Regions from separate parts of the Alteromonas sp. CI.11.F.A3 genome, predicted to be linked through region 3. Evidence: predicted binding sites of a transcription regulator. Region 3 holds the regulator's gene; each other region holds the start of a gene.
The links. Region 3 encodes FNR, which switches genes on or off when oxygen is low (the NO sensors DNR and NnrR bind a similar motif). Its sites were predicted from a motif close to TTGATCTAGATCAA; they were not measured.
Positions count from the first base shown of each region.

Region 1 (8,064 bases), 1.1 Mb from region 3:
AAACGCCAACTGCACGGTGCTGGCTAACCTTGATGGTCTGGTAACTATCGAAAACTTTGTTTATGGCGATACGCCAGACCAGTCCGCTATTGAGCGGGTAATTAAGGACATTGCCAGTCAAGCGCCAGAGCAAGTCTCTGGCACTTCAGGCAGTACTGTAAACAGTGCATCGGACAAAGGTATGTATCAATGGGAAACACAAATTAATAGCTTATCGACGTTAAGTAATATTCGTCAGCTGCCCCTTAAAACGCTGTTAGTACAGTTGGAACTAGCCAAAGTTATCCGTCCGTTATACGCCTATTTTGCTGAATTCAAATACCGCTTTAATACCGAAAAAACCGATATTCTCAACTTATTTAGTAAAGAACGAAGCGATTTCCTAAACGCCGTTTTCACCCATACCGATATGAAAAAAGTATGGGGCGTAGTGAATTTTGACAGTATTTTTGAGCATTACGGCGCCGAGCGTTCAAGAGTGGTGACGGCGTTAGAATATTTACACGAACATAATCATATCGAACTCGCGTCGCGTTTAATCACCGATGTTTACGAGGTGAATCAACAAGCACTGTTAGCAGATGATCTATCAGAAAGCTTAGCCCGGTATTTTGCTGAAAATGAGCTTAAAGAAGTAAAACGTATTGCTGCTCTGGTACGGTTCTTCGAGCTTAATAGCTGTTTAAACTATAACTTATCGGCCTATTTTGATGACCAACAGGCGCCAAAAGCATGCGGCCATTGCAGTGTGTGCAATGGTAAAGTGGCCAAACTAGATTACTCTGCCCCCATCGCTATGCCAGATGAAACTCAAGTGTCTGAGGCAATGCAAGCACTAGACTTTCATTTACAGGGAAAATTTAGCGACACTATCACAACGTCTATCTATTGTAGGTTTTTGACAGGCATGACTATGCCTTTATTCACCCGCTTAAAAGTAAGACAGGTAACTGGTTTTGGCCACTGTGAACATTGCCGCTATGCTGATGTATTGACGATGGTGACGCAATTGATGCTAGTGCGAAATGCTTGACGGGTGCCCACCCGTTAACAAAAAAGGAAAAACCTATAAACTTTTGAAAGAAAACCAGACATTTCAGGTCTGTATTAAAGAGGATTTATGCTCAGTTTTCGTATCAAGAGTTTAAGTGTTTGTGTACAAGTGCATTGAAAAGGAATGTTTTTGTTAGCGTAAATACCTATGGCTCTAGCCGCAACGCATAGAAGGTATTTATGGCAACACCAAATCGTTCAACAACCGGTAATTCATATAATCAAGGCTGGTCTAAAAATGGGACACTAACCGCACTTCTTTCGTTTTTGTTATGTCTAACCTTAATGTTTGCAATCAACAAAACGCCGGCAACAGAAGTTCACTCTGAAAACAATGGCGCAACGTGGCCATCTAAAACCTTTTATCGATACCAAATGGTAAATGGAAAGCGTATTTGTTATCGCGAAGCGGGCGAACAACACAAGCGCACCATTGTGCTGCTGCATGGATACCCGTCCTCCTCGCATTCGTATAGAGAATTAATTCCGTTATTGTCTGGTCGCTTCCATGTCATTGCCCCAGATTATTTAGGGTCCGGTTATAGTGATCGCCCTAGTACCTCAGAACAAACCTATACATTTGATGTCTTAGCCGAACACGTTAATGGCTTACTCAATGTACTTAAACTAGAGAAATACAGTTTATATATTCAAGACTTCGGTGCGCCTGTTGGGTTTCGAATGCTAATGCGTGATCCCGATAAGTTAGACGCGCTTATTGTGCAAAACGGCAATGCCTACTTAGCCGGTTTAACTTCGCCGCGACAAGCCTTTTTTAAAGCGGCCAATCAAGATAAATCGGTTGCTCAAGCTACAAAAATCTTCTCTTTTACCTCTCCAGAAGCTGTTATTCATAAACAGTACTTACGTGATGTTCAACATAATACAGAAGTGATGAGCCCAGATAGCTGGACTCACGATTTACATTTCTTGCAATCTGAACAAGACAGAGCCATACAGGTTCAGTTGCTTCAAGACTACTACAACAATTTATTAGACTACCCAAAATGGCAAGCATTCTTAAGAAAGAAACAGCCCCCCACACTAATTGTATGGGGTAAAAAAGACCCGGCTTTTATTGCCGCAGGGGCAGAAGCTTATTTAACAGACCTACCCAATGCTGAGCTACATTTGCTGGATTCAGGTCATTTCAGCGTTGAAGAAAAATCAGTTGAAATCGCTAAATACATAGTAACGTTTATGAACCGACCAGATCTATTTCCTGCGCCTTAATACCGGGCACTAGAGATCAGTCAGGGGTTTAAAGCCGAAAGTGAGCGTTTTACCCTGGCCAAACGCTATTCAGATAAAGGGTTGTGTAGTGTTGCAATCGCTATTACCTGTTACTATGCGCGTAAAACGGTAGTACTCTCTTTATTATCGTAATGCTAGTGTCAGGCGCGATGTAACGCGTCGTGAAGAATAACCAGGATTACCATGGCTCTTAAAGCAACCATTTTTAAAGCGGACATATCGATAACTGATATGGATCGTAATTACTACAATGAGCACAATCTCACTATTGCTCGTCATCCTTCTGAAAATGATGCACGCATGATGCTTCGTATCGTCGCATTTATTGTTAATGCTCACGAGCAATTGCAGTTTACAAAAGGGCTTTCCGATGACGAAGTGCCTGACATTTGGCAAAAAGATTTCAGCGATGTAATAGAACTCTGGATTGAGTTAGGCCAACCTTCTGAACAACGCATTAAAAAAGGCTGCAATCAAAGCCAGCAGATGATGATTTACGCATACGCTGATAACAGCTTCGATGCTTGGTGGAAGAAAGAACAGAACAGCTTGCGCACCCGAAAAAACTTATCGGTATTTACCTTACCTGAAAGCTTATCTACCACGTTGGCCAGTGCCGTAGACCGTTCTATGCAAATGCAAGTAACGGTGCAAGATGGCCAAATTTGGCTAACTATCGAAAGCGCTGGCAATAGCGAATGTATAGAAGTAGAAATTGAAAAGCATTTATAACACTAAGGTGAGTTAACTCACCTTTCATCTAAATTATGTTTGAATGTAAGTACTAGTTTCTTAAATATCTCTTTTTCTTCATCGCTAACATCTTTAAGCATGTCAGAAAAAACGCGCTCTTCTATTTCTACGAATATATCAAGTGCGCGTTTTCCACTTTCCGTTAACGATAATATCTGGCTGCGTTTATCTTCTTCACTTTGTACTTTTTTTACTAAGTCGTTATCGACCAACTCTTTGATTAATCTGTTTATCTGCGCTTTATCTCTGCACAAAAAATCTGTCAGCTTTTGCCCCGTGCAGGCATCTATTTGACTGATAATTTTTAATGATTTCAACTGCATTGGTGCCAATGCTAAAGAAGTATCTTTAATCTCTAAGAAAATATTATTTCGAATAGTATTGAGCAAATTGAATAAGGCGTCATTGAATTTCATAGCGTACACGGAACCTATTTAGTTGACTTTATCAACTTAAATCATTAAAGTTGACATTGTCAACCAATTAAATGGGTAAAATCATCGTGAACCATATCAAGAAAATCTTAATGCTGCTGCCAGTAGCGTCGCTACTGATTGGAGTACTTACGGCCATAATGACATCTGTGAGTATTCTACCAGAACAAGCATTCATTCCAACGTGGTTAAGCGCGTTTAGGTTTGCATTCTTAGTCATGTTACCCATAGGCGGAATAATCTTTTATTTCGTTAATAAACTCGTGCAGCGTGTTTTCGCCTCATCCTCAGTGTTGCAGCGCAATTTAATTCACGGGTTTACAATGGCCTTTATCATGGAATCGATTCTAGCGATGGTTACAACGTTTAGTAATCAAGGTTTCCCTTCACTTGAGCTATTCGCAAAAGAAGCAGCGTTAAGTTTATTTGCCGCATTACCTATTGGTATTGCAATGGCATGTTTAATGAGCTTTGTAGTTAAACCAAGACTAGAGGCGCATTTTTCCTCGGCTACTTAAACGCACTCCACTTTGATAAGTACAACTTATCTCCCATGTTAGATAGCATGCCCTTTGAAGCGCTGTTCTTACCAGTATCATCTGTTTCATTACTGTCAGCGCTTTCAACGTTAGCAATATTATCACCTTGTAAAGAATCTCGTTTGCTCGCGTAGTCAAAACTGCCTGCAAGCTTATCTTTTATTGCCATTAAATATGAAACCGCCCCACTTTTTTTCGTATTCACGCCACTAGCTCCTTGTCATTTAGTGTAGCTAGTGTCGCGATTAGTTCTTTACTAAACCAACGATTAAATCTAACTTATAAAATAAGCTGAACTTATATAATAGAAAATAATGGATAAGCGATTACGATGGCTGAATAACCTGCTTTGTTTTGAAGTCGCCGCAAGACATGAGAGTTATAGCAAGGCAGCAGAAGAGTTATTTATTTCACAAGCGGCAGTTAGCCAACAGATGAGACAACTAGAAACCAATCTAGGCGTAAGCTTATTTCGTAGGCAATCACGAAAGATGATTTTAACTGGCCCGGGCAGAACACTTTATGCATCATGTGAAAAAGGATTTAGCGAAATCGTTAATGGGTTGAACCAAATACACGAAGAGCCTTTAGAGGGAAGCTTAACCGTTACATCTACTCAAGCTTTTTGTTCATTGTGGCTTATGCCTAATTTGTTCGAGTTTTTTAATGAGTTCCCCAATATTAATATCAATATTCAAGCATCTAATCGCATTGAAAGTTTACATAAAGGCGATATCGACGTAGCCATTCGTTTTTATACCTCAACCACCGCATCTCAGGATGAAGGCCTTATTACGCGAAAATTTGGTGAAAATGGCGTCGTACCTGCTTGTTCACCTGCCTTTCAAACTCAAAAGCAACTGCATACTGTTGAAGATATGCTAGGCACGCGCCTGCTAGCACTTGCTGGAGAAGAGAAAGCAAGTTGGGAGTCATACTTCGAACACAATAAAATAAATCTATCGAATAAAGTGTTGAGAAAAACAGTGGTATCGTCAAGCGATCTTGCACTTAGCGCTGCGCTGGCAGGACAAGGCGTCATGTTAGCCTCTGATGTTATGATTGGGCAGTATTTAAAATCAGGGCAATTGATAGTGCCCGTTGATACTCCTCATCCAGTACGCTGGAAATCTCACTTTGTTTATCTTAAAAACTCACCGAAGCAGCAACGTATCGCGCATTTTTGTGAATGGCTGACAGAAAAAATGGCAAGCCATGAAGCACTGCAAACGTAAAAAAAGGTTAAAACCGCGTTAGCCGACGTTGAAGGTTTTCGTTTTCCACTACCAGTTTTTCTTTTTGTTTTAGCAACTCAACAATCATCGCAACCGCTACCCAATCCAACTCTAATTGAGAGTACAGATTGATGGCTTTTTTTACCCACCGCACGCTATTTGTGTCAAATATCCAATTACTCGTACCGTCACCCGAGATAGGCTCAGCAATGCCATAATCAATAACTTCGATAATCATTTCTTGGTCTAGTCGTTCAACGTGGCAAAGTTCTTCAAATGATATTATTAGCAGTGAATTAGTCATTTTACTTACTCCAGTGCGCGCGAGGATCATCGTGCTCTAATTGCGCTAGTTGTTGCCACAAAGCCTTGTCTTCGTCAGTCGTTTTATCTGGAGCAACGATTTTTAAAACAGCAATCATATCACCAAGGCCCGTTTTCATTTTAAGCCCTTTACCCTTCACTCGCAGTTTTTGACCAGTTTGACTATTTGGCTTTATATTCAGGTTAATCTTACCTGCCAAGGTAGGTACCTCAACTTTACATCCAAGTACGGCTTCCCACGGCAATATCGGCACTGTAATGACGAGGTTGTGTCCTTCTACATCGAACAGTGGATGCGGCACTAAACGAATATGTAAATAGAGATCGCCGTTTCTACCCTGCCCCAGCCCTTTGCCGCCTTGACCTTTTAGCCTTATCCGCTCTGAGTCAACCACGCCGGTAGGTATTTTAACTTTGAGAATTTTATTGACGTGTTTAACCTCTCCATCTTCTAGCATTGGCATCGAAAACTGAATGGTTTTGGGCGCTTCTGAAAACAAATCTTCGAGGAATACTGGAACTTCAATCTCAGCATCTTGCCCGTGATTGTTAAACCCTGAAAAGTCGTCTGAATGATGGCTACGCGGCCCCTGGTTGAACCCACCGCCAAATACTGAATTAAAAAAGTCGGAAAAGTCGCCGCCGGTGTGAGCACCATTGAAATCATTGTTACTTTGCCAGCCTGGTGGCGGTTGAAAATTATCGTGTGGGGCAGCACCATATTTTTTCAATTCGTCATATTCAGCTCTGCGTTGTGGGTCTTTAAGTACCTCATAAGCTTCGACTAACTCTTTGAATTCTTCATCGGAATTACTGTCAGGTTGCATATCTGGGTGCAGCTTTAAAGCAAGCTTACGATATGCTTTTTTTATTTCTTTTAAATCAGCATCTTCTTTAACACCAAGGATTTGATAATAATCTTTAAATTCCATTCAATGATGCTCAGCGTAGTGACTATAGAATCTTTAATATAGCGGATACCTAAAAAGCGTAAATTGATATTGATCAAACATCAGAGTGACTGGTTATGAAGATGCTTTAACGATCAGTAGTTTCCTCTTCACATTAATTATCAAATAAAATTTGATAATCATTCAAATTAAACACTGTTTTTAACTTGGCAATTAACCTCTATTCTATACCTCTCGAAATAAACAACACCAAACCAGTGCAAATACACAGCAGACTTTAAGGGTGTCATTTGGGCTTTTTGAATTATTACTCCATTACAGGAAAGACAATGAAACTATTTAAAGCATCTCTTATTACTGCTGCTATTGGCTTATCAAGTGTTGTAGGCGCGCTGGTAAATGCAGCAGAAGTGGGCCCGCTAGAGCCTGTTACTCAGTTTACTGAATATCGTGGTGGTGGTATTACTATTACGCCAAGTGGTCGTACTATTATCAGCATGCATCCGCTAGATAACCCTAAAGTGAAAGTGGTTGAAGTGATGGCAAATGGCTCAAAGCAACCTTTCCCTACCACTGATTGGGCGGATGGCTCAGAAACTGGGGAAGTAGGACTAACATCTGTTATTGGCGTTCACAGCGATAGTCAAGGCGTAGTATGGATCCTTGATATGGGTAGCGAAACATCGCCAGCTCAAATAGTCGCGTGGGACAGCGTAAATCATAAGCTTCACACAACGATTACATTGGCAAAATCATCGCTTCAACCAAATTCATTCATCCAAGATTTCTCTATTGATGAAAAACACGGCAAAATTTATATTGCCGATATGACGTTCGGTAACTTTGCAGGGGCTACTAAGCCTGCCATTATCGTTGTCGACCTGAAATCTGGCAAGTCAAAGCGTGTACTGGAAAGTGCAGCACAATTAATGCCTGAAGACCAAGACATAGTGATTGAAGCTTCTTTATTGGCGTCGAAAACACCAGAAGGTGAAACTAACGCATTACGCTTTGGTTTAAACCCAATTGCCATTGATGATAAAAACGAGTGGTTATATTTTGGTGCATTTACTGGCACAAAAGTTTACAGAATTCCGACATCAGCCATTAGCAACACAAAAAACTCAGACAAAAAACTAGCACAAAGCATTGAAGTTTATGGCCCTAAAAACCCTAGCGATGGTATTGCTTATGCACCTGGCGGCGGCATTTTAGCCACAGATTTAGAGCATAATGCGGTGGGATTAACAACGAAGGGGAATTACGAAATACTGATTCAAGATAAACGTCTTTCATGGCCTGATAGCTTAGCGGTAAGCAACGGTTATATTTACGTAACCCAAGATCAACTGCATCAACATCCTGCATTTAGCCAAGGTTTAGGAAACGCTAAACCACCTTACACACTTTATCGTTTTAGCTACCAGCCTTAAAAACTATTTTGAATGGGTGCAATGCACCCATTTCACTCTCATTTTTTCATTTATTCTCTAATAACTCCCCCAAATGCCACACAGTTAAGGAACGTTTCATGAATACATTAACGATTGTTGCCAATATC
Region 1 is NZ_CP136708.1:1,409,091-1,417,154, reverse strand. It holds gene R1T43_RS06030 (RecQ family ATP-dependent DNA helicase) at 1-1,033, shown strand, start outside; gene R1T43_RS06025 (alpha/beta hydrolase) at 1,234-2,286, shown strand; gene R1T43_RS06020 (YaeQ family protein) at 2,491-3,039, shown strand; gene R1T43_RS06015 (MarR family transcriptional regulator) at 3,057-3,476, opposite strand; gene R1T43_RS06010 (DUF2798 domain-containing protein) at 3,587-4,012, shown strand; gene R1T43_RS06005 (hypothetical protein) at 4,005-4,238, opposite strand; gene R1T43_RS06000 (LysR substrate-binding domain-containing protein) at 4,348-5,268, shown strand; gene R1T43_RS05995 (chaperone modulator CbpM) at 5,276-5,572, opposite strand; gene R1T43_RS05990 (DnaJ C-terminal domain-containing protein) at 5,574-6,524, opposite strand; gene R1T43_RS05985 (L-dopachrome tautomerase-related protein) at 6,833-7,936, shown strand; gene R1T43_RS05980 (putative quinol monooxygenase) at 8,035-8,064, shown strand, end outside.
Region 1: the regulator FNR is predicted to act here: its motif matches at 6,588-6,601, upstream of R1T43_RS05990 (DnaJ C-terminal domain-containing protein).

Region 2 (8,064 bases), 1.5 Mb from region 3:
TCAGCACCACCCGCTACTTGCCAGTTATCAAATTGGTAAAAGCTTGTCCAATTTAGGGCTAAGCGCTCACCCGTGGTACCACCTGCATCGGCACCTGATGTGGTATTGTCATTGTCGTCTTTTCGGTAATCGAAAGACACGGTAGACGCATAGGCCGATGCATCTGGCGCGTAGCGCCAAGCTAGTTTAGTACTAAGTTGGCTACCCTCAGTCACATTGTCGGCATCAGCTGGCAGGCCAGTCGTTACATAATCAGTACCATCGTAATCATTTTCGTATTGGGTGCTGCGAAATTTCGCACTTAACGTGTGTGCATCAGCCATTGCGTAATCAACGTTGATGCCTGCGGTCATGTTGTCATAACCGTCATCTTCATTACCCACGCGGGAAATGTTATCGCCATCTGTTTTTAGGTAATTGGCATAGGTGCGTACAGCCACATCGCCATTTTGCGTGGCGGCATTAATGCTGCCTTGGTAAGTACCTTGTGTGCCTATTCCCGCACTTAAATTAATGCTTGGTTTTGCACTGGCTCCTTCACCTGCTTTGGTGGTGATACTCAATACACCACCAATTGCACCACTGCCCCATAAGGCACTTTGCGGGCCACGTAGTAGCTCTATACGTACCACGTTAGCCGAGGTTAAGTGGGCCAAGTCTATCAAGCTTCCTTGGCCAATATCGTTAGACACCACGCCATCAATAAGCACGAGTAAGTGGTTACTTTCGCTGCCTCGAACACGAACTTCGGTAAGGCCGCCTGGGCTACCAGATTGGGAAAGGCTTACGCCAGGTAGGCCACGAATTAAATCGGTAAGTTGTACAGCGCCAGAGGCTTGAATATCTTGCTCGGTTAATACGCTTACCGATGCAGGCAGCTTAGCTATTTGTACAGGTAAACGGGTGCCAGTAACGGTAAGTGTTTCTATGGTATCAGGAGTTTGCGCTAAAACAGGTGCAGACAGCAGTGTTGCCACGGCAGCGTAAACTGCAGTGCAGGTAAAGTGTGTTTGAAATTTCATTGTATTTCTCGCTATGTACTCCGCCCGAGTACAAGGGTGAATGTAAGCAGAATAACTGCCGTGAAGCTAGGCCGGTATCCGGGCTCACTCACCAATACTGTGTATGGTTTCTCTGCCTTCCCATGTCGCGACATTAATAGCGATGACACAGTGGCGTGTTAAGGAGAATGTGTGTGTTCACACTGAGTTTACCGTTGCGGGGGCAGCATCAGATTTCACTGATTTCCCGTTTAACCCATAGATGGGCACCTAAGCGCGAAGGAGTATAGCTTAAGTGCCTAATAAATAGCGAGTGTGTTCAGGTTTAGCGGGCTAATATCCGAGCTTCAAGGGCGCTTCTTGCATGGCAGAGAGTTGCTCTTTTAGCGCAAGAATTTGACCTTCCCAGTATTTATCGTCGGCAAACCATGGAAAGGCGCGAGGGAAGGCTGGATCTTCCCAGCGGCGAGACAGCCATGCCATATAGTGCACCATACGCATGGCGCGAAGGGGTTCTATTAACGCAAGTTGATTAGTATTAAATGGCTGAAATTCTTCATAGGCTTCAATCAACGTATCAAGTTGCAATAGTTGTTGCTGTCTGTCGCCACTTAACATCATCCATAAATCTTGGATAGCAGGGCCCATCCGACAATCATCTAAATCAACAAAGGTAGGACCATCTCGCCATAGAATATTTCCAGGATGGCAATCGCCGTGCAATCGAATAATGTCGGTGGCTTTATAAGCAGAGGAAGCGGCACTGATAACAGGGTTCAAAATAGCAAAGAAGGCTGTTTTGAGATGATCTGGAAGCAAGGTGCTGTTCTCAAGAACCTGACGAGGTTCATCTAAATAGCTTTGGGTATCGATATCTGGGCGCTGTTTAAAGGTTTTCGATTGAGATACGCGGTGAATACGGCCAATAAAGCGGCCCATCCATTCCAGCTGATCTAAGTTATCGTTCTCAAACTGGCGCCCACCCACAGAAGGAAAAACCGTAAAGCGATAATCGCCATGGTGGTGAAGGGTTTTTCCGTTTAGCGCTAAGGGCGCAACAATCGGAATTTCGTTATCAGCAAGTTCTTGGGCGAAGCTGTGTTCTTCCAAAATTTGCGCGTCTGTCCAACGGGCAGGGCGATAAAACTTAACCACGTAACGTTTATTATCATCGGCTTGAAATTGGTAAACCCGGTTCTCATAACTATTGAGAGCGAGTAAGCCGCTTTGAAGAAAAATGCCCTGAGTTTCCAGGGCATCTAATATAGTGTCTGGATCTAATCCAGAAAACGAAAAGTCTTTCATCGATAAAGGAATTTGGTTGGCTCATTAACCGTAACGTTTTCACCTGAATCGGTGGTAGTGGTAACGGTGAATTGAATGTCTGTTACCACATCTTCCAGATTATACGGGTCGGTTGCAACCGAAATCGGTGTGCTATAAACCTCACCACCTTGCACAGTCACTTCTTTATTGCCAATAAAGGTGTATTCAGGCAGCCCTTGTACCGAAATGGTATAGGTATGAGTTTGCTGAGATTTGTTTAATACTTTAACGGTATAAACGTTCTCAATTAACCCTTCATTCGTTTCACGGTATAACGAGTTACGGTCGCGAATAATATCAATTTCTAAGGGCACGCGGGTTACAATGTCGGCAACCAATAATCCTGTCATGACAATAAGCACGATAAGGTAGCCAATTAGCTTAGGCCGCACGATGTGTGTTTTACCCCCCGCTAGCTCTTCTTCCGACGTAAAGCTTATAAGCCCTTTGGGGTAACCCATTTTATCCATTACGCCGTTACAGGCATCTACGCACGCACCGCAGTTAATGCATTCATATTGCAAACCGTTTCGAATATCGATGCCGGTGGGGCAAACCTGCACACAGAGGTTACAGTCAATACAGTCACCCAGGCCTTTTTCATGCACCTGTTCATGGCTAAGCTTACGAGGACGAGGGCCTCGCTGTTCGCCTCGTTTGGCATCGTAAGAGACGGTAAAGGTGTCTTTGTCGAACATGGCCGATTGAAAACGGGCATAAGGGCAAATATGGGTACACATGATTTCTCGCATGTAACCCGCATTGGCATATGTGCACACTGCAAAAAAGACCACTGAAAACGCGGCCCAGAAGCCTGTGTTAAAGGTGAAAAAATCAACAAAGAGTGCGCCGATTGGGGTGAAATACCCCACAAAGGTGAGTGCGGTAAGTAGGGCAACCGCCACCCAAGCCGTATGTTTGAGGGTTTTGCGAATAAACTTATCCGCATCCATGTTTCGTGCGTCTAGCTTAATACGTTTATTTCTAGGGCCTTCTATCTTCTCTTCAAACCAAGTGTAGATATACACCCAGGTAGTTTGAGGGCACATGAAGCCGCACCACACCCTACCTGCAAAGGTCGTCACGAAAAACAGCGCGAATGCGCCCACGATGAAGATATAGGCAAGCAAGGTTAAATCTTGCGGCCATAAGGTTAACCCAAAGATAGAGAAGCGCTGCTCGACAATATCGAGTAGCACTGCCTGCTGGCCATTAAATCTTATCCAAGGAATAGCGGCAAAGATGGCGAGAAAAAACAAACCGAAAAAACGTCTGAATGTTTCAAGAGGGCCTTTAACCGCACGAACATAAATACGACTACGCGAGTCGTATCGCTTCCCTTCAGTGGTTGATGCTGGTTTATGCACCTTAACTGGAGTAACGTTTTTAACCGGAATTTGTTCGTTCATTTTTTCAAAACCTTAGCCAACTTCTTGTATTGCGCGGCGCATTATAACAGCTGAAAATTCAGCGTGTTTAACATAGATCAATGATAGGGCTAATGATCAGCTTTATTTATCTTTCAGTCAATACTGAAAGTTCAGAAATTAGATTTTATCAATCTATCTTTACTTAATGCTAGTTGACTACTATGGCGATAATAGTTTTTAATACCGAATGAAAATTATACAAGTAATTATCCTTTTGATTTTTTTGACGAAAATGTTTGTTGAAAATAATTAACGATAGCTGCGTTGTTTGAATTAAGTATAGTAGTGGAATAATTTTAAATGCTTCGTTTCTTTGTAATCTGTGCCGAAATTGTATTATTGGTGATTGTGCTACGATCGCCTTTTGTTCAATACTTTTTTTCAGATATACAAAGTACCATCTCAGGTTGGTTTGTTTCTATTTCTGAGTTACCTGAACAAAGAGAGCTAGATGCGTTAAAAGATCAAGCGGCGGCGCAGCTTGCGCCTTTAAAAGAATTCGAAGCAAACTACCTTCGAAGAATTCTGGCAAGTCGTTCAACGGTCATGCGCTTTCATATCGCATATTGCGAAACCACCGATATAAACCCAAATTTTAGCCGCGGCAAGCGCCAGCAGTTGTGCGTAATGATAGAACAATCTAAGCTACTGCAGCCCGATAAATAGCTACTGCAGCCCGATAAATAGCTACTGGAGCCCGATAAATAATTGGCGCTAAAGGTGTTGTTTCTTGTATTAGTCTCTTCTTCGTTTCTGTCGTCGTACCTTCCAATCCTTTCCCACTATTACCCTGTATATAGATAAAGCCATTCATTCTACGTTCAGCTACCTGTGCTATTATTGAGCATATAGTTGTGATAAAAGTAGTAACATTGCTATAAGTTGAAGCCATGCTTCACTAAGCGCCGTTACCCGCTTACTCAGTTTTTTGTCGCTGACTAATACCGGGTTTTTAGAAACGAGGTAGGGGGTTACATGAAAATAGCTAAGTTAACGAGTGTATCTGCGCTCTTGCTCGCCAGCGTGGGTATGTCTGGTGTACTGCAAGCGGCACAGGTTGAAGTAACCTGGGAAGAACCAAAGTCTTACCGAGATGTTAAGCCATCGAATGAATCTCGAACTCGCTTTAGAGAACGCACTTTTAAAGAGCTCGATGAGTTTTTTACTGAATTAGCAGAAAAGCTTCCTGACGATCAAAAACTGTCAATTACCGTTACTGATTTGGATTTAGCCGGTCAGGTGTGGCCTGCATCTTTTGTTGGTATGGGGCAGTCTGCTACGGATGTCAGGATCATTAAAGAAATAGACATTCCTAGAATGTCATTCTCATATGTACTTACAGGCGGTGACAGCACAGTGCTTAAGAGCGAAGAGGTTAAGATTAAAGATATGATGTTCATGAATACCGTTAATCGTAGGTTACCCAGCGATAATCTGGTTTACGAAAAGAACATGATTGAAGATTGGTTTAACGATACGTTTGCAGAAAGCCTTGTTGCTAATAAGTAGTTACGTTTAGCGACCAGCTGTTATTTGCTATATCAATATGAATAAAAAACCGCCTATACAGGCGGTTTTTTAGTTTTATCTGCTTGATTAAATGTAATCAAACTCACTGCCGGATACGGCCAACGTGCTTTCATAGCCTGCTGAATACGCTTGTTTATGCGCATTGCGACGAGGCAATATACGCTGCATGTAGAAATCACGGGTTTTCTGCTTAGAAGAAGCTAGCACAGCATTATCTGTACTCGCCGCTTTATCTGCCATGCTGTACCACAGCACACCAATTAGCGAGTAGGCAGAATAGGCTAAGTAATCTGCTGCCGCCGCCGCTGCTGTAGTGCCATCCATACCTAGGCAGTCAGCCGATGATGCGCGCCAATCGTCAAGTAAGCCTTGCGCCAGTCCTTTACTTTCAGCATCGCTAATATCAGCAACTAGCTCAGCAAACGCCTGATAAGTAGCTTCCATCATTTGCCCGCCATCACGGGTTAATTTACGGCCAATTAAGTCTAATGCCTGAATACCGTTGGTGCCTTCATACAACATGGCGATACGAACATCACGCATCAATTGCTCCATGCCCCACTCACGGATAAATCCATGACCACCAAAAACTTGCACCCCGATACTGGTAGTTTCAAGGCCCATATCTGTCATGTAGGCTTTGCAGATTGGCGTAAGAAACTGCAGCACTTTATCTGCATTTTCTTTTTCTTCGTCAGTGCCTAATTTTTCGATATCCATGTACTTTGCGTATAGCAAAGACAGTGCGCGGCTACCTTCAATTTGTGATTTTTGCGTAAGTAGCATTCGGGCTACATCAGGCTGAAATACAATAGGGTCGGCTTTGCCTTCAGGGTTTTGAATACCTTGCGGCGCACGAGATTGAACGCGCTCACGGGCATACGTTAACGCACCTTGGTAAGAAGCTTCTGCAGCTCCTAGGCCTTGTAAACCCACTTGGAAACGAGCGTCGTTCATCATGGTGAACATGCAGGCTAAGCCTTGGTTTTCTTCACCCACTAACCAGCCTGTCGCGTCGTCAAAGTTCATCACACAGGTTGGGCTCGCCTTGATACCCATCTTGTGTTCAATACTGCCCACAGATAGAGAGTTTGCAGTGCTTGGTTCGTTATTTTCATCAAGCATTAGTTTAGGCACTAGAAACAAGCTAATGCCTTTTACGCCCTTAGGCGCATCGGGTAAGCGAGCGAGTACCAAGTGAATAACATTGCTGCTCCAATCTTGGTCACCGGCGGTAATAAATATTTTATTACCGGTAATTTTATAACTACCGTCGTCTTGAGGTTCAGCTTTGGAGCTAAGTAAACTAAGATCGGTGCCCGCGTGAGGTTCGGTTAAGTTCATTGTACCTGTCCACTCACCGCTGATGAGTTTAGCGAGATACTTGTCTTTTAATTCCTTGCTAGCATGCTTAGTCACAGCAAGCGTTGCGCTTTCTGTTAGCATGGTGGTCAAACGCCAGCTTAGGTTTGCGGCATTTAGCATTTCATGTACAGGCACCGCCATGGTGTAAGGCAACTCCTGCCCATCGTATTCAGCCGTACCTAACATGGCGTTCCAGCCATTTGCTACATACTCTTGATATGCGTCGGCAAAGCCTTTCGGTGTGGTGATTTTTCCGTCTTCCAGCTTACAGCCTTCTTCATCACCTTCACGGTTTAATGGTGCTACAACGTCAATGGCGAATTTAGCGCCTTGCGAAATAATTTCGTTGGCCAGTTCGCTATCAAAATCGCTGATACCCAATTTTTCATAGTGGGCATCTAGGCCTAACCAGTCCTTAAGTAAGAACTGAAAATCGGTAGTAGGGGCGTGGTACAGAGGCATAGAAGACTCCCTTTTCAAACAAGTGTTTTAATTTTGCCACATTATAGACACAAAAAGCATAGACAGAGTAGCCCGTTAAGGGAAAGTTAATGAAAAATAATATGGCTGTATTTGCACAACAACTGTTCAATCCCTTTAAATTTAAACCACAGGGGCATCATAATCTGTGGCAAAGCTTGCTTTTCAATAGCTCGCTGGCATCCTATAACTATAGTTAATTCCATGTATTAAGAAGTAGAGAACTCATGAACCACGGGCAATCAGTTTGTGTCGTTACCGGCGGAAGTTTAGGAATAGGTTTAGCGGTTTGTAATACCTTTAGTGAAAATGACTACCGAGTGATAAACCTGGATGTAAGAGATTTTGACGACACACCAACTAACGCTGAATGGGTGGCTTGTGATGTCAGTAACGTGGAACAAGTGCGACATGCTATCGATAATATTGCCGTAAAATATGGTCGTATAGATGCATTGGTGTGTAACGCAGGTATGCACGTGTCGGCAACCATTGAAGATACCGATGAAGCACTACTCGATAAGATAATGAGCCTAAACATTAAAGGCGCATATGGGGCAATTAAAGCGTCACTACCTACTATGAAAGTTCAAAAAAGTGGGGCTATTGTGGTGATGGGATCCGATCAGTGTTTTGTCGGTAAGCAGAACTCTTTTGCCTATGGTTTAACAAAGTCTGCCTTGGCGTCTATAGCTAAAACCACGGCACTGGATTATGCCCCCTTTAATATTAGAGCTAATGCGGTATGCCCGGGGACGATTGAAACGCCCTTGTTTCACCACGCTATCGATAAATATGTAGCAGCATCAGGGGCCGATAAAACCGCAGTTGTAGCCCAAGAGGCCGCTGAGCAACCTATTGGTCGTATTGGCCAGCCCGAAGATGTGTCTGAACTGGTGTATTTTCTTTGCAGTGATAAAGCGACCTTTATT
Region 2 is NZ_CP136708.1:4,065,228-4,073,291, reverse strand. It holds gene R1T43_RS17505 (TonB-dependent receptor plug domain-containing protein) at 1-1,022, opposite strand, end outside; cobalamin riboswitch at 1,074-1,290, opposite strand; gene R1T43_RS17500 (serine/threonine protein kinase) at 1,335-2,306, opposite strand; gene ccoG (cytochrome c oxidase accessory protein CcoG) at 2,303-3,736, opposite strand; gene R1T43_RS17490 (hypothetical protein) at 4,058-4,423, shown strand; gene R1T43_RS17485 (DUF3016 domain-containing protein) at 4,733-5,266, shown strand; gene R1T43_RS17480 (acyl-CoA dehydrogenase family protein) at 5,354-7,114, opposite strand; gene R1T43_RS17475 (SDR family NAD(P)-dependent oxidoreductase) at 7,360-8,064, shown strand, end outside.
Region 2: the regulator FNR is predicted to act here: its motif matches at 3,804-3,817, upstream of ccoG (cytochrome c oxidase accessory protein CcoG).

Region 3 (8,064 bases):
AAAACAAACTTGACGGTAAGTTAACCGCCAAGAAGATGGAAGTTTTCCAAGGCTTTGGCGTACCGTATACCGATGAAGATGTCGCGGGAGCACAAGCGGCAGTACAGGGCAAATCAGAAATGGAAGCCCTTATTGCATACCTACAATCTCTTGGCACACATTTGAAATAATATGGATCAAGGAATAGTAGGTAGCATTTTTACTGTCATCGTCTTTGTTAGTTTCATTGGCATAGTTTGGTGGGCTTTTAGTAGCCGCAACAAACAAAAGTTTGATGAAGCGGCGAATTTGCCTTTCGCAGACGAAGACAAAGAAAAATCAAAAGAAGATTAGCAGGAGTCTCGAACTTATGAGTATGTTTTGGACAATTTGGATTTCAGTGATAACCCTAGGGTTAATCATTGGTTGCTATTTCCTTCTGCGCTGGTGTTTGTCCAATCAAACAGGCGTGCCAGAGGGAGAATCAATGGGGCATGAATTTGATGGCATCGAGGAGTTGAACAACAACCTTCCTCGTTGGTGGACAATCATGTTCTACATGACAATCATTTGGGGTTTTATCTACCTTGCCCTTTATCCTGGATTGGGTTCTTACGAAGGCTTATTTGGCTGGAAGAGCTCGAACCAAGGTATATTGACGCTTGAAGAATCGGCGCAAGCGCGCATCGATGCAAAAGAGCAAGGCAAGTTTGTAGAATACGATCGTGAATTGGATTACGCGGCTGAAAAGTTCGACCCAATTTTTGAAGCGTATGCGCAAATTCCTGTTGAGGAACTAGCGAAAGACCCTGAAGCGAATAAAGTAGGACAGCGCTTGTTTATGCAAAACTGTTCTCAGTGTCATGGTTCTGATGCTCGCGGCCAAAATGGCGGCTTCCCTAACCTTACCGATAACGATTGGTTATATGGTGGTTCGGGTGCAAAAATTGTTGAAACCCTAACATTAGGCCGTAAAGCCGCTATGCCTGCATGGATAGATGTTATGGGTGAGAAAGGCATTGAAGAAGTGGTTGAATACGCATTAAGCCTAAGCGGGCGTGATGTTGACCAGCAACTTGCTGATGCAGGTAAAGTTCGCTTTGCTGCATGTGCTGCCTGTCATGGTATGGACGGTAAAGGTAACCAAGCACTTGGTGCACCTAACCTGACTGACAACATTTGGTTATATGGCGGAAGTCATCGTGCGGTTACTGAAACATTAACCTACGGACGAAATGGTGTTATGCCTTCATTCAAGAAAACCTTGGGTGATGACAAAATCCACGTTGTTGCATCGTACGTTTATAGTCTTTCTAACGACTAAATTCGTATAACCAACAATAATGCTAAAAAGCCTCGTTATCACGGGGCTTTTTTTATGAGAAAATAACCCTCTTCAACTGGATGCCATATCTTTCCTATCGCGCCAGTTTTTCTGTAGTAAACGAGTTGATGTAATTAATGAATACACCCTGGTATAAACAATTCTGGCCCTGGTTCCTTATTGCCGTTCCCTTAATTACATTAGTAATGGGTGGCGTGTTATTGAAACTGGCTATTTCAACCGAAGATAGCTTAGTGGTAGACGATTACTACAAAGAAGGTAAAGCGATCAATGCACGGCTCGATAAAGAAGCCATAGCGAAACGCAAGAACATTACAACAGACTTAACCATTACCGATGGCAGTATTTCGGTAGAGTTCCATTCGGGTATTCCAGCAGAAGGAAACGCCCTTAAACTGAACTTTTACCATGTCACCATGGAAGAGCGTGATGCGAGTGTATTACTAAGTCGCGATGCGAATGGTATTTACCGCGGCTTTGTTGAAAAAGACCTTACGGGTAAATGGCAAGTTTCGCTTTCTCCTGTTGATGATAGTTGGAAAGTACAAAATACGCTTCAACTTCCCTACTCTGGCGCCATCAAGTTTAACCCGTAATGAGCGAGAATCTTTGTTTTCATTGCGCGTTACCTAACGATGCAACACATAAATATGAAGCCGTTATATTAGGTGAAACTAGGCAGCTCTGCTGCCCAGGTTGCCAAGCAGTTGCCCAAGCCATTGTTGATAATGGACTTGAAGACTATTACCAGTTTAGAACCGAACCAGCACAAAAGTCGGACGATGGTATTTTAGATGCATTGTCTGCGCTCAACGTATATGACGATCCCGCCCTTCAAGAAGAATTTGTTTTTGATGAAGGCCAACACAAACAAATACAGCTAACCCTTGAAGGCATTACCTGTGCCGCGTGTGGTTGGTTGATTGAAAAACAACTCTCAAAAGTATCAGGCATTGCCCAAGTAGCCGTAAATGTTCAAGAGCGCCGCGCATTAATAACCTGGGAACCCAGTGTTATTAAACTTAGCGAAATACTCACCACATTAAAACGCATAGGGTATGTTGGCTCACCGTTCCACCCCGATGAACATGAAGCTAGCTATAAACGTGAACAAAAATCGTTTATCAAAAAGTTAGGTTTAGCCGGCATTATGACCATGCAGGTAATGATGCTAATGGCTGGGCTTTACTTCGACTGGTTTGGTGCCATTGAGCAAGAAACCCGTCAATACTTCTATTGGGTAGCACTCACCCTTACCACCCCCGTTGTCCTTTATTCAGGTAGCGCGTTCTATTTAGGCGCTTTAAAGGCCATAAGCGCAAGAACCGTAAATATGGATGTGCCGGTCACCCTTGCGGTATTTGGTACCTACTTTGCAGGTTTACGTTCAACCTTGCTAGAGCAAGGTGAAGTGTATTTTGAATCTATATGTATGTTTATCTTTTTACTCCTTTTAAGCCGGTTTTTAGAGCATAGAAGTAGGCACCGTGCGGCACAAATTTCTGCCAACATGATGCAGTATATTCCCGTCTCGGCCGCAAAAATTGAAACTGATGGCAGCATTGCTCAGTGTTTGGCGAAGCTATTAATGCCTGATGATGTGGTACTAGTGAAGCCCGGTGAAACCATTCCTGTAGACGGTATTGTGCTAGATGGTACTGCCGCAGTTGATGAGTCTATGCTGACTGGTGAGTTTAACCCGGTTAGTAAATCGGCCAGCCATTTAGTGTATGGTGGTACGGTAAACCAAGATGGCACATTAACGGTTAAAGTGACTCAGAGCTTAAAGCATGCCTTGGTCAATCAAATCGTACGCTTACAAGCCAGCGCGATGGCAAGTAAGCCAAAAGCGGCTCAAATTGCCGATAACTTTTCACGCTACTTTGTTTTCTCTGTGTTACTTATATCTGCATTAACCTACGTTTACTGGTCTTACGTGGGCAGCGAAGAGGCTTTCTGGATCACTATCTCTGTATTAGTGGCAACCTGCCCCTGTGCACTAGGCTTAGCCACACCTTCGGCGTTAACCTGCGCTATGGCGAAGCTGAATCGTCAGGGCATTTTATTGAAGCGTGCTGATGCGTTAGAACAGCTTACCGATATTGATACCATCGCCCTTGATAAAACCGGCACGTTGACAGAAGGTAAGTTCTCGCTACAACAGCGCTGGTTTGCTAAAGGTGTAGATCCGGTGCAGGTAATGGCGCTTACCGCTTTGTTAGAGTCTCGTTCTGAACACCCTATTGCTCGTGCCTTCGATAACGAAGCTGTTAAGTCACAGAACAAAACCCCACCTAATAAAATTAATGGATTTACGGTTACACCTGGTGGCGGCATTAGTGGTGAGATTAACAATGTGGCTTTCACCATGGGGTCAGCCGTATTTTGTAACTTATCAACCACCGCAAAAGTAGACATACCGGCAAACGTGTTTTTGTGTGCCGATGGCGTATTAATGGCCGCGTTCTGCGTAAATGATAGTTTGCGTCAAGATGCTTTAGCCACACTCACCGCACTGGATGAACATCAACTCGTAGTACTAAGTGGCGATACACAGAAAAACGTTGATACACTTACTGCCAGTTTACCTATTCATATAGCAAAAGGTGGCTTGTCGCCGGAGCAAAAGTATTCTCAAGTGCACACTTTGCAAAAGCAAGGTCGCAAAGTCATGATGATGGGCGACGGTATAAATGATGCCCCTGTTCTTGCTAGCGCAGATGTGGCAGTTGCCGTAGGAAACGCCACCGATGTAGCGAAAACGGCTGCCGATGTTATTTTGCTAGGCGACAGTCTACTGTCTGTCCCCACCTTATTTTCAGTGGCCCAACAAGCAAAACGCAAAATTCAGCAAAACATCGCATGGTCGGTAGGTTACAATATTATTATTCTCCCCTTTGCGGTGTCAGGGTTACTCTCTCCCTGGATGGCCGTGGTTGGCATGTCACTCAGTAGTATTATTGTGGTCACCAATTCAACTAGGTTATTAAGTAAATAATATGAGTATCATTTACGTATTAATTCCCATCGCTATCATCATTGTTGCGTTGGCGCTGGTTATCTTTTTCTGGGCGGTAAAAACCAATCAGTTTGAAGACCTTGATAGACAGGGCTATAGCATTTTGTTTGATGATGATTTGTCAGGTGATGAAAAGAAACTAGCCGAGCAACGTAAGCAATTGCAACAACGCAAAGAAACCAATGACAGAGATTAATATATTCTCTGCCTTTTTCATTGGCATTGCTGGCGGCGTGCACTGTGTGGGTATGTGTGGCGGCATAGTTGCTGCACTACGCACAGTAACACCAAGTAATGAAGCCGCTTTGCCCTACACCCTTGCTTATAATTTTGGCCGTATCCTCAGTTATACGTTAGCCGGTGCTATTACAGGCGCTGTTGGCCAAATGGCCACCGAATTTGTGCCAATTGCTAAACCCGTTTTGTCTTTAATTAGTGGCATTATGCTGCTGCTTTTAGCGTGTTATTTAGGTAAGTGGTGGCAAGGCTTAAATTACATTGAAGCAATGGGGCGCGGATTATTTAAAGCTATTCAGCCCTTATCTAAACGCTTCCTACCGTTCAAAAGTCCAGTCTATGCGCTCCCGTACGGTTTTATATGGGGCTGGCTTCCCTGCGGACTGGTTTATTCAACACTTACATGGTCATTAGCATCAGGCTCTGCCATTGATGGCGCAGCTATTATGCTCTTTTTCGGGTTAGGCACCCTGCCCACCTTGCTAGCGGCCAGTGCAGGTAGTCAGTACCTTATAGCCGGTTTTAGGCACCCCGTGGTAAGGCAATGCTTTTCAGGAATATTGGCTATTTACGCGCTCTTTTTAATTTATGCAGCAATTTCATAAACAAAAGAGTAAGATTATATTAAGTCGACCCTATTTATAGTTTGAACCTATGAGCAAAGGAAGCCAATTCTCAATTCATTGTCAAAATTGCAGTTTCAGTCACTTATGTTTGCCCGTTGCGCTAAACAAGACTGAGATTGAATCTTTAGATGATATTATTGAGCGAAAGAAACCCCTTCACAAGAGTGATTTACTGGTAAAGTCGGGAGATACATTTAACTCTCTTTACGCAGTACGCACCGGCTCTTTTAAGTCTTTCGTCACCAACTCAGATGGTGAAGAGCAGATTACAGGTTTTCACTTTCCTGGCGATATTATCGGCTTTGACGCATTACGGGAAAACAAGCACCAAAGTTATGCTCAGGCATTAGAAACTGCGATGGTGTGCGAATTACCGTATGAAACCCTAGACGAGATGTCAGTTCAGTTCCCCAAGTTAAGACATCAAATAATGAGTTTTATGAGTGCGGAAATTAAACAAGATCATGACCTCATGATGTTGCTTAATAAGCGCTCAGCAGAAGAACGCCTATTGTATTTCCTCTCACAGCTTTCTCAACGTTTCGAAGAGCGTGGATTTTCAAACAAAGAATTTCACCTTACGATGACGCGAAATGAAATCGGAAACTACCTTGGTTTAACTATTGAAACCATTAGTCGCCTACTAAGCCGTTTTCAAAAAGAAAATATTATTCAGGTGGACGGTAAACTCATTACTATTTTAGATTTTGATGAGATGTCACGACGTTTATCGTCTGTGGTTGCACCTAATATTGCCTGTAATAGCTAATCTTCAAAGCTTTTGATCTAAAACAAGTTACGTAATAGCAAATAGGTATTACACTTAAATTGTAGCAACCAAAATTCTAACGATGTTTGGAGGGGTTATGATTAAGTATGAACGTATTTTAGCGGTCATTGAAGCCGATAGAGATACTCAACCTGCGCTTAGCCGTGCATACGAACTTGCCAAAAAGACAGGGGCTTCTGTCACCGCCATGCTGGTGGTTTACGATTTATCTTATGATATGACTACCATGCTCAGCCCTGATGATCGCGAAGCAATGCGCGATGCGGTCACTAAGGAACATGCGGGTTGGTTACGTAAAACCCTTAGCGATTTAGGGTTTGAAAAAACCGATATTGTTGTTGAATGGAACAACCGCGCCTTTGAAGCTGTGGTGCATTATGTAATAGATAACAATATAGACTTGGTTGTTAAAGCAACCAAACGCCATGACGATTTAGCTTCTGTTATTTTCACTCCAACAGACTGGCACCTACTTAGAAAATGTCCCTCCCCCGTATTGTTGGTAAAAGACCATGAATGGCCCGACAATGGTGAAATTATTGCGGCAGTCAATGTAGGCAGTGAAGACGACGAACATGCGCTACTCAACGACAAAATCACAGTCATTGCTAACGATTATGCCGCGCTACTCAGTGGCAACGTAAATTTGGTTAACAGCTATCCTGCTACACCGCTTAATATCGCGATTGAAGTTCCGGAGTTCGACCCTGATACGTACAACAACGCAGTAAAGCACCATCACGAACTTGAGATGAACAAACACAGCGAAAAGTATGCTATTGATAGTGAGCGCTGTTACGTTAAAGAAGGCCTACCTGAAAAAGTGATTCCAAGAATAGCCAAAGATATAGATGCCGAACTGGTGATCATAGGCACGGTTGGCCGAGTTGGTATTTCTGCGGCCCTTATAGGTAACACTGCTGAACATGTTATAGATGAGCTGGTGTGTGATGTACTGGCAATAAAACCAGACGGCTTTATTTCGCCTCTTTCACGCTAATAGATAAACATTTAAACACAGTCTGTTGGCACGGTTCGCTAGCGTAGCTTTGTAGCTTGAAGCGCTATTGGTTTTAGCCTTTAGCGCTATTGGCATTTTGTAGCAGCCCGTGCCAACAAGATACAAAAAATCTTAACCTCACACATTCAATTTTACTTGATTACTGTATAATGGTTTTTTTCGCAGTAACCAAGCTATTGATATGACCAGTGCAGGCACAAACCGTGCGGACGCTCCGTTAACCGCGTCTCAAAATAAACAAAAATACAGCTTTAACAAGCTACAAAAGCGACTTCGTCGAAATGTAGGCAAAGCGATTGCTGATTTCGGCATGATTGAAAACAACGATAAAGTCATGGTGTGCTTGTCTGGCGGTAAAGACAGTTACGCTATGCTTGATATTCTTATGTTTTTAAAGCGCATTGCGCCAATTCATTTTGACATTATTGCGGTTAACCTCGATCAAAAGCAGCCAGGATTTCCAGAGCACGTACTTCCTGAATACCTTGAAAGTGTGGGGGTAGAGTACAAAATCGTAGAAGAAGACACCTACTCTATTGTTATGGATAAAGTGCCAGAAGGTAAAACCACGTGCTCACTTTGTTCGCGATTACGTCGCGGCATTTTATACAGCACGGCAAAAAAATTAGGCGCCACTAAAATTGCACTCGGTCACCACCGTGATGACATGCTAGAAACCTTCTTTTTGAACATGTTTCATGGCGGTAAGCTTAAATCAATGCCACCGAAGTTGGTAAGCGATAATGGCGAGCATATTGTGATAAGACCTCTTGCCTATTGCACTGAAAAAGACATTCAGCGTTATTCTGATGCCGTAGAATTTCCAATCATTCCTTGCAATTTGTGCGGCTCTCAAGAGAATTTGCAGCGTCAGAACGTTAAGGCCATGCTACAAGATTGGGATCGCCGTTTCCCTGGGCGTATTGAGTCTATGTTCAGTGCGCTTCAAAATGTAGCGCCTTCGCATCTGGTCGATAAGAATTTGCACGACTTTAAAGGCATCTCTACACAGAACGGTCCAGTGGAAGATGGTGATATTGGTTTCGA
Region 3 is NZ_CP136708.1:2,548,040-2,556,103, forward strand. It holds gene ccoO (cytochrome-c oxidase, cbb3-type subunit II) at 1-170, shown strand, start outside; gene R1T43_RS10935 (cbb3-type cytochrome oxidase subunit 3) at 172-333, shown strand; gene ccoP (cytochrome-c oxidase, cbb3-type subunit III) at 350-1,303, shown strand; gene R1T43_RS10945 (FixH family protein) at 1,441-1,920, shown strand; gene R1T43_RS10950 (heavy metal translocating P-type ATPase) at 1,920-4,322, shown strand; gene ccoS (cbb3-type cytochrome oxidase assembly protein CcoS) at 4,324-4,539, shown strand; gene R1T43_RS10960 (sulfite exporter TauE/SafE family protein) at 4,526-5,185, shown strand; gene fnr (fumarate/nitrate reduction transcriptional regulator Fnr) at 5,235-5,975, shown strand; gene uspE (universal stress protein UspE) at 6,073-6,996, shown strand; gene ttcA (tRNA 2-thiocytidine(32) synthetase TtcA) at 7,199-8,064, shown strand, end outside.

Region 4 (8,064 bases), 950 kb from region 3:
ACGACCTCTGGCGAAGAAGGACGCGATCTCTTCTTCGCACTTCGTGAGCTAAACCCGTTATTACCCATTATTCTCATTACAGCGTGGACGGAGTTAGAGCAAGCTGTAGAGTTAGTGAAAGCGGGCGCGGCAGACTACATTCCAAAGCCTTGGGATGACAGCAAGCTGATTACTACTATTAAAAACCTAGTAGCGCTAGGCCAGGCCGCTAGCCAAAATAAAGTGTTGAAGCAACAAGCGGCAAATTTTGACAATACTCGCCAGGCAGCAGTAAGTATTGGATTAGTGTACGAAAGTGCAGCCATGCAGCGGGTGGTAGATATGTCGGTGCAGGTGGCTAAATCAGATGTGCCGGTACTTATTACTGGACCTAATGGTAGCGGAAAGGAAAAGATTGCTGAACTCATTCAGTCTCAATCCCCCCTTAATCAGTCTGCCTTTGTGAAGGTAAACGCGGGAGCCCTTCCTCAAGAGCTTATTGAAGCCGAGCTATTTGGCGCAGAAGTAGGGGCGTTTACCAGTGCTAATAAAACGCGAATTGGCCGTTTTGAAGCCGCCAACCAAGGCACTTTGTTTTTAGATGAAATTGGCAATTTGCCTTTGTCGGGCCAAGTCAAATTACTGCGTGTATTGCAAACCGGTGAATTTGAGAAACTGGGCTCGGTGAAAACACAAAAAACAGATGTAAGAATTATATCGGCTACCAATTCTGATTTAACTCGCGATATCGCCAACGGCGCATTCCGCGAGGACTTGTTTTATCGTTTAAATGTTATCGAAATTAATGTGCCGCCGCTCAATGAGCGAGGAGATGATGTGTTGGCTTTAGCAAAGCATTTCCTGCCAGGTCGAGACATTAGCTTAACGGGTCAACAAGCGCTGCAAGCCTATGCATGGCCAGGAAATGTGCGTGAGCTTGAGAATGTGTGTCGACGAGTTAGTATTTTGCACCCAGATGGTACCCTTGATGCTGAAGACTTCGGTTTACCCTGTGCGAAGGGTGATTCGAATACCGAGGACAGAGGAGGAAAAGAACCCAGCAAGTTAGAGATAGAGGCGGCGCTTACAGAATTTAACGGCACAATATCTAAAGTCGCAAGGTACTTGGGGTTATCAAGGCAAGCCCTTTACCGCAGACTAGATAAATACGGAATTGATTATAAATCGTGAGGTTAATTAAAACTAAACTTCTGGTAGCAGCGCTTTGCGCTACGGCAATAGGCATGGCGCCTATGTTGTATTTAAGCGACCTGTCGGTTGTTCAAAAAGTCCTACTTGCTACCGCATCTTTGTGCCTGTGCGCAATGGCAGTGAAAATCTGTACGTCACAAATAACTAATCAATTGGATGCCCTTGAAATAGGCTTGCTCAATTTTAAAGACGGTGAGTTTTCATCAACACTGGCTTGTAAAACGGGGGACGAGTTTGAAACCTTATGCCAGCTTTATAACGATACCGCAGAAACCCTTCGCCGAGAAAAACAGTGGTTGTATCAACGAGAGCTAATGCTAGACAAAGTGCTGCATAGTTCGCCTGACGTTTTATTATTAGTAAACGACCAGATGCATGTAGTACTGAGTAACCGCCAAGCGTGCGAGTTCTTCCACCCAACAAGTAAGATGGAGGATAGTGACTTACAGGCAAATAGTGCCAATGGGGTAGGTGCTAACAGTTTGGGCGAGAAAAGCATGGGTAGCAGAAGCTTAGAGGGTTACACCCTTGGCACGTTACTCAAAAATAAACCAGACACGCTGAAAGATGTTTTGTTAGAAAACCGAGAAGGCCTATTCACCTTGCCTCAGGATGCCAGCGGTATTCAAACGTGGCATATGGCTACCGGAACCTTCTTGCTCAATAACCAAACTCATCGATTGTATATTCTTAAGCAAATGACTCGGGAGCTTAACCGACAAGAAGTGTCGGTTTGGAAAAAAGTAATAAGGGTGATTAGTCACGAGCTAAATAATTCCTTAGGGCCTATTTCCAGCCTGTTACATAGCGGGCAAATTGTAGGGCAGCAAAATGGTGATACTCGTCTGGTGCGGGTGTTCCACACTATTGAAGAGCGTATTGCCCATTTAAATCAATTTGTTCAAGGGTATGGAAGGTTTGCGAAATTGCCTCCACCAGTTTTGACAACGATTGATTGGGATAAAATAACGGCGCAACTCAGCAATCAATGCGATTTCAAGTTAACTATGCCAGAGGCTGTCGAGGTGAAAGCCGATGCAGTCCAAGTAGAACAGCTATTAATTAACTTGCTTAAAAATGCCCATGAGTCGGGAGGAAACCCACAGAATGTGGAGCTCGTTATCAAGCAAACGGCCTCTCAAGTTATTATAGAAGTACTCGATAGTGGAAAAGGCATGACGGATAGCGTAATGACAAATGCGCTGGTTCCTTTTTATTCCACTAAGGCGAATGGAAGTGGACTAGGGTTGGCGCTATGCCGAGAAATTACCGATGCACATAATGGCCACTTAGTGATTCAAAACCGAAAAGAAAAAGGATTATGCGTGCGTTTTATTATTGATAAAACGAAAAAGTAACAGACAAAAAAATAGGGGAACAGACGGGCGTCTGTTCCCCTTACGACGCTAAGCCAAGACCGTTTTTAACCTACGTCGAACAGGCATGTACAATGTATTGCAAATGAGAATGATTTGCAATGTCATTTTGAATTATTTTTAATTTATTTCTATATTGATCTCGATCAACTTCTCTATAACCCTTCTATTTACCGTATTTCGGACTTGATCCAGATCATAAACCCTCGTCAAGAAATCGCTATCATTAACTTACTAACCCTGTGAGGAGAAACACTATGTTACTAAGTATGATTTCAGATCCCGTTGTATGGGGCTCGCTTTTAGGTATCAGTATTATTATTGGAATGGGCGTGTTTTACACATACATGTTTATGCACAACAGCGCAGAGCTTGATAAGTAAGCAGGGCTTTACCCATGAGCATTGTCGCTTAGGTCAAGAAGCCTCAGTAAACAGGATTAAGTTTGCTATCGCTTATATTCTGGCGTGGGCACGTCTAGTAAAACAAGCAATGCTGCTTGTCCGCCGTATTCAAGGGGTGCTTGGTGGAATGCATTCACGTGGGGATGCTGTATTAAGTAGTGAGGAAGCGCGTTTTTTAAAACGCCTTGCCCAAACCCGTGCATTATAGAAACACAGTCTACCGACTCTTTGCGGGCGGTATAAATCAATGAGGCTATTTCGGTTTTTGCCATTTCTCGGGTCATGCCATGTAAATCGAGCAAAAACTCAGGGGAATAGTCTCCTCGTCTAAGCTGCTTTAATACGTGCGTTGGCACGCCATCTCGGCAATACCGCATAGGGCCTTCTTGTGGAAGTACGGCTTGGTACATATCTGAAAAACTGAAACTCGCCGCTACTTGTTTACTGCCTTTAAGGTGTTTAACTCCTGCCAGTTGCTTTTTCTTTTCTAGAGCAACTTTCTTATTCGGTACAATCTTGTCCTGCTCCATGGGCTTTACGCCTTGCACAGCATCAGCAAATGAGAAGGTATCTTCAATCACTTTTGGCTTCTCAGTGCCTTTTATCATGGCTTTTAGTTCTTTTTTAAATGCTTTCATTATGAACCGATGTGCAAATTAACGTGGGCGCAGGCGTTATCTTTGGGTATGATACCAGCTTTCATATTCCTGATGTACCCAAGCTCTTATGACCGACAAGTTTTACTTAGAAGAAGCCATCGAAGATTTACACAGCATACTTGATATGATTCGGTGGGCTACCAGTCGATTTAACGACGCCGCCCTCTATTTTGGTCATGGTACCGATAACGCTTGGGATGAAGCATTAAGTCTTACCATGCAAGCGCTGCACTTGCCGCATTCGTTGTCTGAGCATGTTGGCGACAGTATGTTGTCATCACGACTTACAAAAAGTGAGCGGGAAAAAATTGCTGAGCTTGTTTTAAAACGAGTTCAAACTCGTATGCCACTGCCTTACATTACTAACGAAGCTTGGTTTTGCGGTATGCCTTTTTACGTAGATGAGCGCGTGCTTATTCCTCGCTCTCCGTTTGCAGAACTGATTCAAAATAATTTTGAGCCCTTCGTTAAAGAAGCGCCGTCGCATATTTTAGATATGTGTACTGGTGGTGGCTGTATTGCGATTGCGCTTGCGCATGCGTACCCCGACTCCCAGGTTGATGCGGTAGATATAAGCGAAGATGCCCTTGAAGTGGCTGATATTAATATTCAAGAGCATCAACTCAGTCACCGTGTTTACCCCATTCATTCTGATTTATTTACTAATTTAACCGGGCAGAAGTACGATTTAATTGTATCAAACCCACCTTATGTTGATGCTGAAGACATGGCCGACTTACCTGATGAATATCATCATGAGCCGGAGCTCGCATTAGCGGCCGGTGATGACGGGTTAGAACTTGTGGATATTATGCTGCGTAAAGCACCACAATATTTAACCGACAACGGCTGGTTGTTCATTGAAGTAGGTAACAGCGAAGTGCACATGGACACTCGCTTCCCAGGCCTTGAAGTCATTTGGCTTAGCTTTGAAAATGGCGGGCAGGGGATATTTGCCGTAAACAACACAACATTAAAAAACTATTTTAACAGCAAGGATTAATTCTAGATTATGTCAGGCAACAGCTTTGGAAAACTCTTCACCGTTACCACATTTGGAGAAAGCCACGGTATCGCTATTGGTGGTGTTGTTGATGGTTGCCCTCCAGGCCTCACGTTAAGTGAAGCTGATTTACAGGGCGATTTAGACAGACGTAAGCCTGGTACATCCCGTTATACCACTGCCCGTCGTGAAGATGATGAAGTGCAGATTTTGTCTGGCGTGTTTGAAGGAAAAACCACGGGTACCAGTATTGGTTTATTGATTAAAAACAAAGACCAACGTAGCCAAGATTACTCAAATATTGCTGATCGTTTCCGTCCTGGTCATGCTGATTACACCTACGATCAAAAGTATGGTTCACGTGATTATCGCGGTGGTGGTCGCTCTTCTGCCCGTGAAACTGCGGTACGTGTTGCTGCTGGTGGTATTGCTAAAAAATATTTAAAAGAAGTACATGGCGTTGAAGTACATGGGTACCTTTCTCAATTAGGGCCTATTAGCGTTGAAAACGTTGACCATACAGTAACGAACACCAACCCTTTCTTTTGCCCCGATGAAAGCAAACTTGAAGCACTAGATGAATACATGCGCGAGCTAAAGAAATCTGGCGATAGCATTGGCGCTAAGGTTTCAGTCGTGGTTAAAAACGTTCCAGTGGGGTTGGGCGAGCCAGTATTCGATAGATTAGATGCCGACATAGCACACGCTATGATGGGTATTAACGCGGTTAAAGGCGTAGAAATTGGCGATGGCTTTGAGGTTATAAACCAAAAAGGCAGTGAGCACCGTGACACACTTTCACCCGAAGGTTTCCTATCAAACCATGCTGGTGGCGTATTAGGCGGTATTTCAACAGGACAAGATCTTGAAGTGCATATGGCACTTAAGCCAACCTCAAGTATTTCGGTGCCAGGCAAAACCATCAATAAGCAAGGCGAAGAAATTGAAATTATCACCAAAGGTCGTCACGACCCTTGCGTGGGTATTCGCGCAGTGCCTATTGCTGAAGCGATGATGGCCATTGTATTAATGGATCATTACTTACGTCACCGTGCACAAAATGCTTCTGTGGTATCGACGACTGCCCCCATCGCGGGTCAGGCTGACTAAACGATAAGAAAACGCTAGTTAAGCGCTAATAAACAGCGCGTCAGTAAAAATAGTAACAACCCAATTCATCCCCTCATACGCCACAAGTAATCTTACTTGTGGCGCTATCGCATACGGAGTTGTGCAGTGCCATTCGCTAAATTGCCTTTTGCTAACCATAAATCACTCATTGTCCTCGCGTTAACTTATTGGCTGTACTTTGGTCAACTAGGCGTTTTAGTCCCTTACTTGGGTATATTTCTCGATGGTCGTGGTTTTAGCTCTGCTGAAATAGGGGAGCTTTTCGCAGTGATAACCCTTGCCCGTATTTTAGGGCCTGGATTGTGGGCGGGCATTGCCGATAAAAAAGGTAATGCGGTAAGTGTATTGCGCCTAGGTAGCTTTCTTACGGTAGCCACCTTTTGTTCGGTATTCTTATTTGAAGGTTTTTGGGGGCTTACCCTTTCCTTTGGCTTAATGATGATGTTCTGGACTGCGGTTTTACCTCAGTTAGAGGTTATTACTATGAAGTCTGTAGTGGGAACTAAAGCCAGCTATGGGCTTATTAGGTTGTGGGGAAGTATCGGCTTTATCTGCTTAACCGTAGGCGTGGGTAAGGCCTTAGACAGCTTTTCTACTGAAACACCGGTCATCGTGAGTGTGGGCGTGTTATTGCTCTTGTTCGTGACCACGCTATTTATTCAAGCCCCGAAAGCGAGTGCCGAGAAACACACCGCTGTTGGAAGCATTTGGCAGTATGCCAAACAGCGCCCTTTTGTGGTTTTTATCTTTGCCTCAATATGCTTACAAATTAGTTTCGGTGCTTATTATGGTTTCTTTGCACTGTACATGCGCGACCTTGGCTACAGCGGTCAGCAAACGGGTTTATTCATCGCCCTAGGTGTATTGGTAGAAGTGGTTATTTTTCTTATTGCCAGTCGTTTAACTGCACGTTTTGGCGTATGGAATTTGCTGTTTGCCAGTTTGCTATTAACAGCACTGCGTTGGTATGCGTTAGCGGCAGCGGCCGATAGCATGGCGGTGATATTACTAAGCCAAGTGATTCATGCGTTAAGCTTCGGATTAACCCATGCGGTATCGGTACACTTTATTCACCAGTTTTTACCACCGGCATTCCACAGCCGAGGCCAAGCTATCTATATTAGTGTGGCCTTTGGGTTTGGTGGCGCATTTGGTAATTACATGGCAGGTCAACAATGGAACCAAGGCGCCAATGCTTATGAAACCTTTGCCACCGCCGCGGTGTTCTCAGCAATAGGGGCGGTCTCCTTGTTTTTCTGTAAGCGCAAGCAACTTATGTAAAAAGCCTTCACCGTTTAAAGCTTGTTTTATTAAAGCTTTCGTCTAAAACTACTTTACTTGCAATATGTAGCTATACTGAATTAGACGTAAAGTAATACTAGTACGAAGACAATAGACACCTTGTTGTAATAAAGAACATTATTGCAGGTCTAGTACAAGGCTAGCACAGGTGTCGACGTTAGTAGTTTTGTACTAATAAAGGAGTGCTTGCATGAATTTACGCTCTGATATGGTGTGTAATAAAAAGTTTCCCCATGCGGCTTACAGTATAGAAATTACCGGTTCTACGCTGATTAGTGAATTAAAGGGTCAGTGGTCTACTGAGATATCAAATAGCTATATTGCGGATGTTAAGCAAGAGGTTGCCTCAAGGTTTAACATGCGCTGGCTACATATCGTGTTGTTAGATAAGTGGGATTTAACCACTTTTGACGCCATGGAAAACTTCACTCAATACGGAGTATGGTGTTATGAAAATGGCGTGAAAGCGTCTTTCTATGTGTATCAAACCAACCCAGTCAAACGCTATCAATTGGCCAAAATGTTGCCCGAACGCGCCAAAGACTACGTTAGCTTTCATGTGGAAAGCATCGACGACGCGTTTCTCTACGCCTCTGAAAATGGCTTTCTTGACGAGCCTAAGCCCAACCAGGCGATTAAAACATTGAATGCCTAACATACTCATACGGTTGTATTTGCTCGTTAACGCCTTAGCGCGTTAGGCTCTAGAAGTTGGAAGTAAGAGTGTGCATTTAACTGGCGCCCCCGCGTACCAGAAGGCGCAAAGTACAATTACTTACTGGTTCGGCACTCGGCCAGTAGGGTAGGAAGGCCTGCACTGTTTTCTTGCTCAAGCCTTACATCAAACTTCCACAATCTATGAAGATGACGCATAACCTCACCTTTGGAGTTTCCTAACGGAATGCCATGTTGAGGTACGTAGCGAAGTGTCAAAGATCTATCACCTCTTACATCAACGTTATATACCTGAATATTAGGTTCTAAATTACTTAAATTAT
Region 4 is NZ_CP136708.1:3,494,715-3,502,778, reverse strand. It holds gene R1T43_RS15115 (sigma-54 dependent transcriptional regulator) at 1-1,170, shown strand, start outside; gene R1T43_RS15110 (sensor histidine kinase) at 1,167-2,549, shown strand; gene R1T43_RS15105 (DUF3149 domain-containing protein) at 2,825-2,950, shown strand; gene smrB (endonuclease SmrB) at 3,016-3,609, opposite strand; gene prmB (50S ribosomal protein L3 N(5)-glutamine methyltransferase) at 3,698-4,633, shown strand; gene aroC (chorismate synthase) at 4,643-5,743, shown strand; gene R1T43_RS15085 (MFS transporter) at 5,870-7,045, shown strand; gene R1T43_RS15080 (hypothetical protein) at 7,257-7,721, shown strand; gene R1T43_RS15075 (SpoVR family protein) at 7,838-8,064, opposite strand, start outside.
Region 4: the regulator FNR is predicted to act here: its motif matches at 2,704-2,717, upstream of R1T43_RS15105 (DUF3149 domain-containing protein).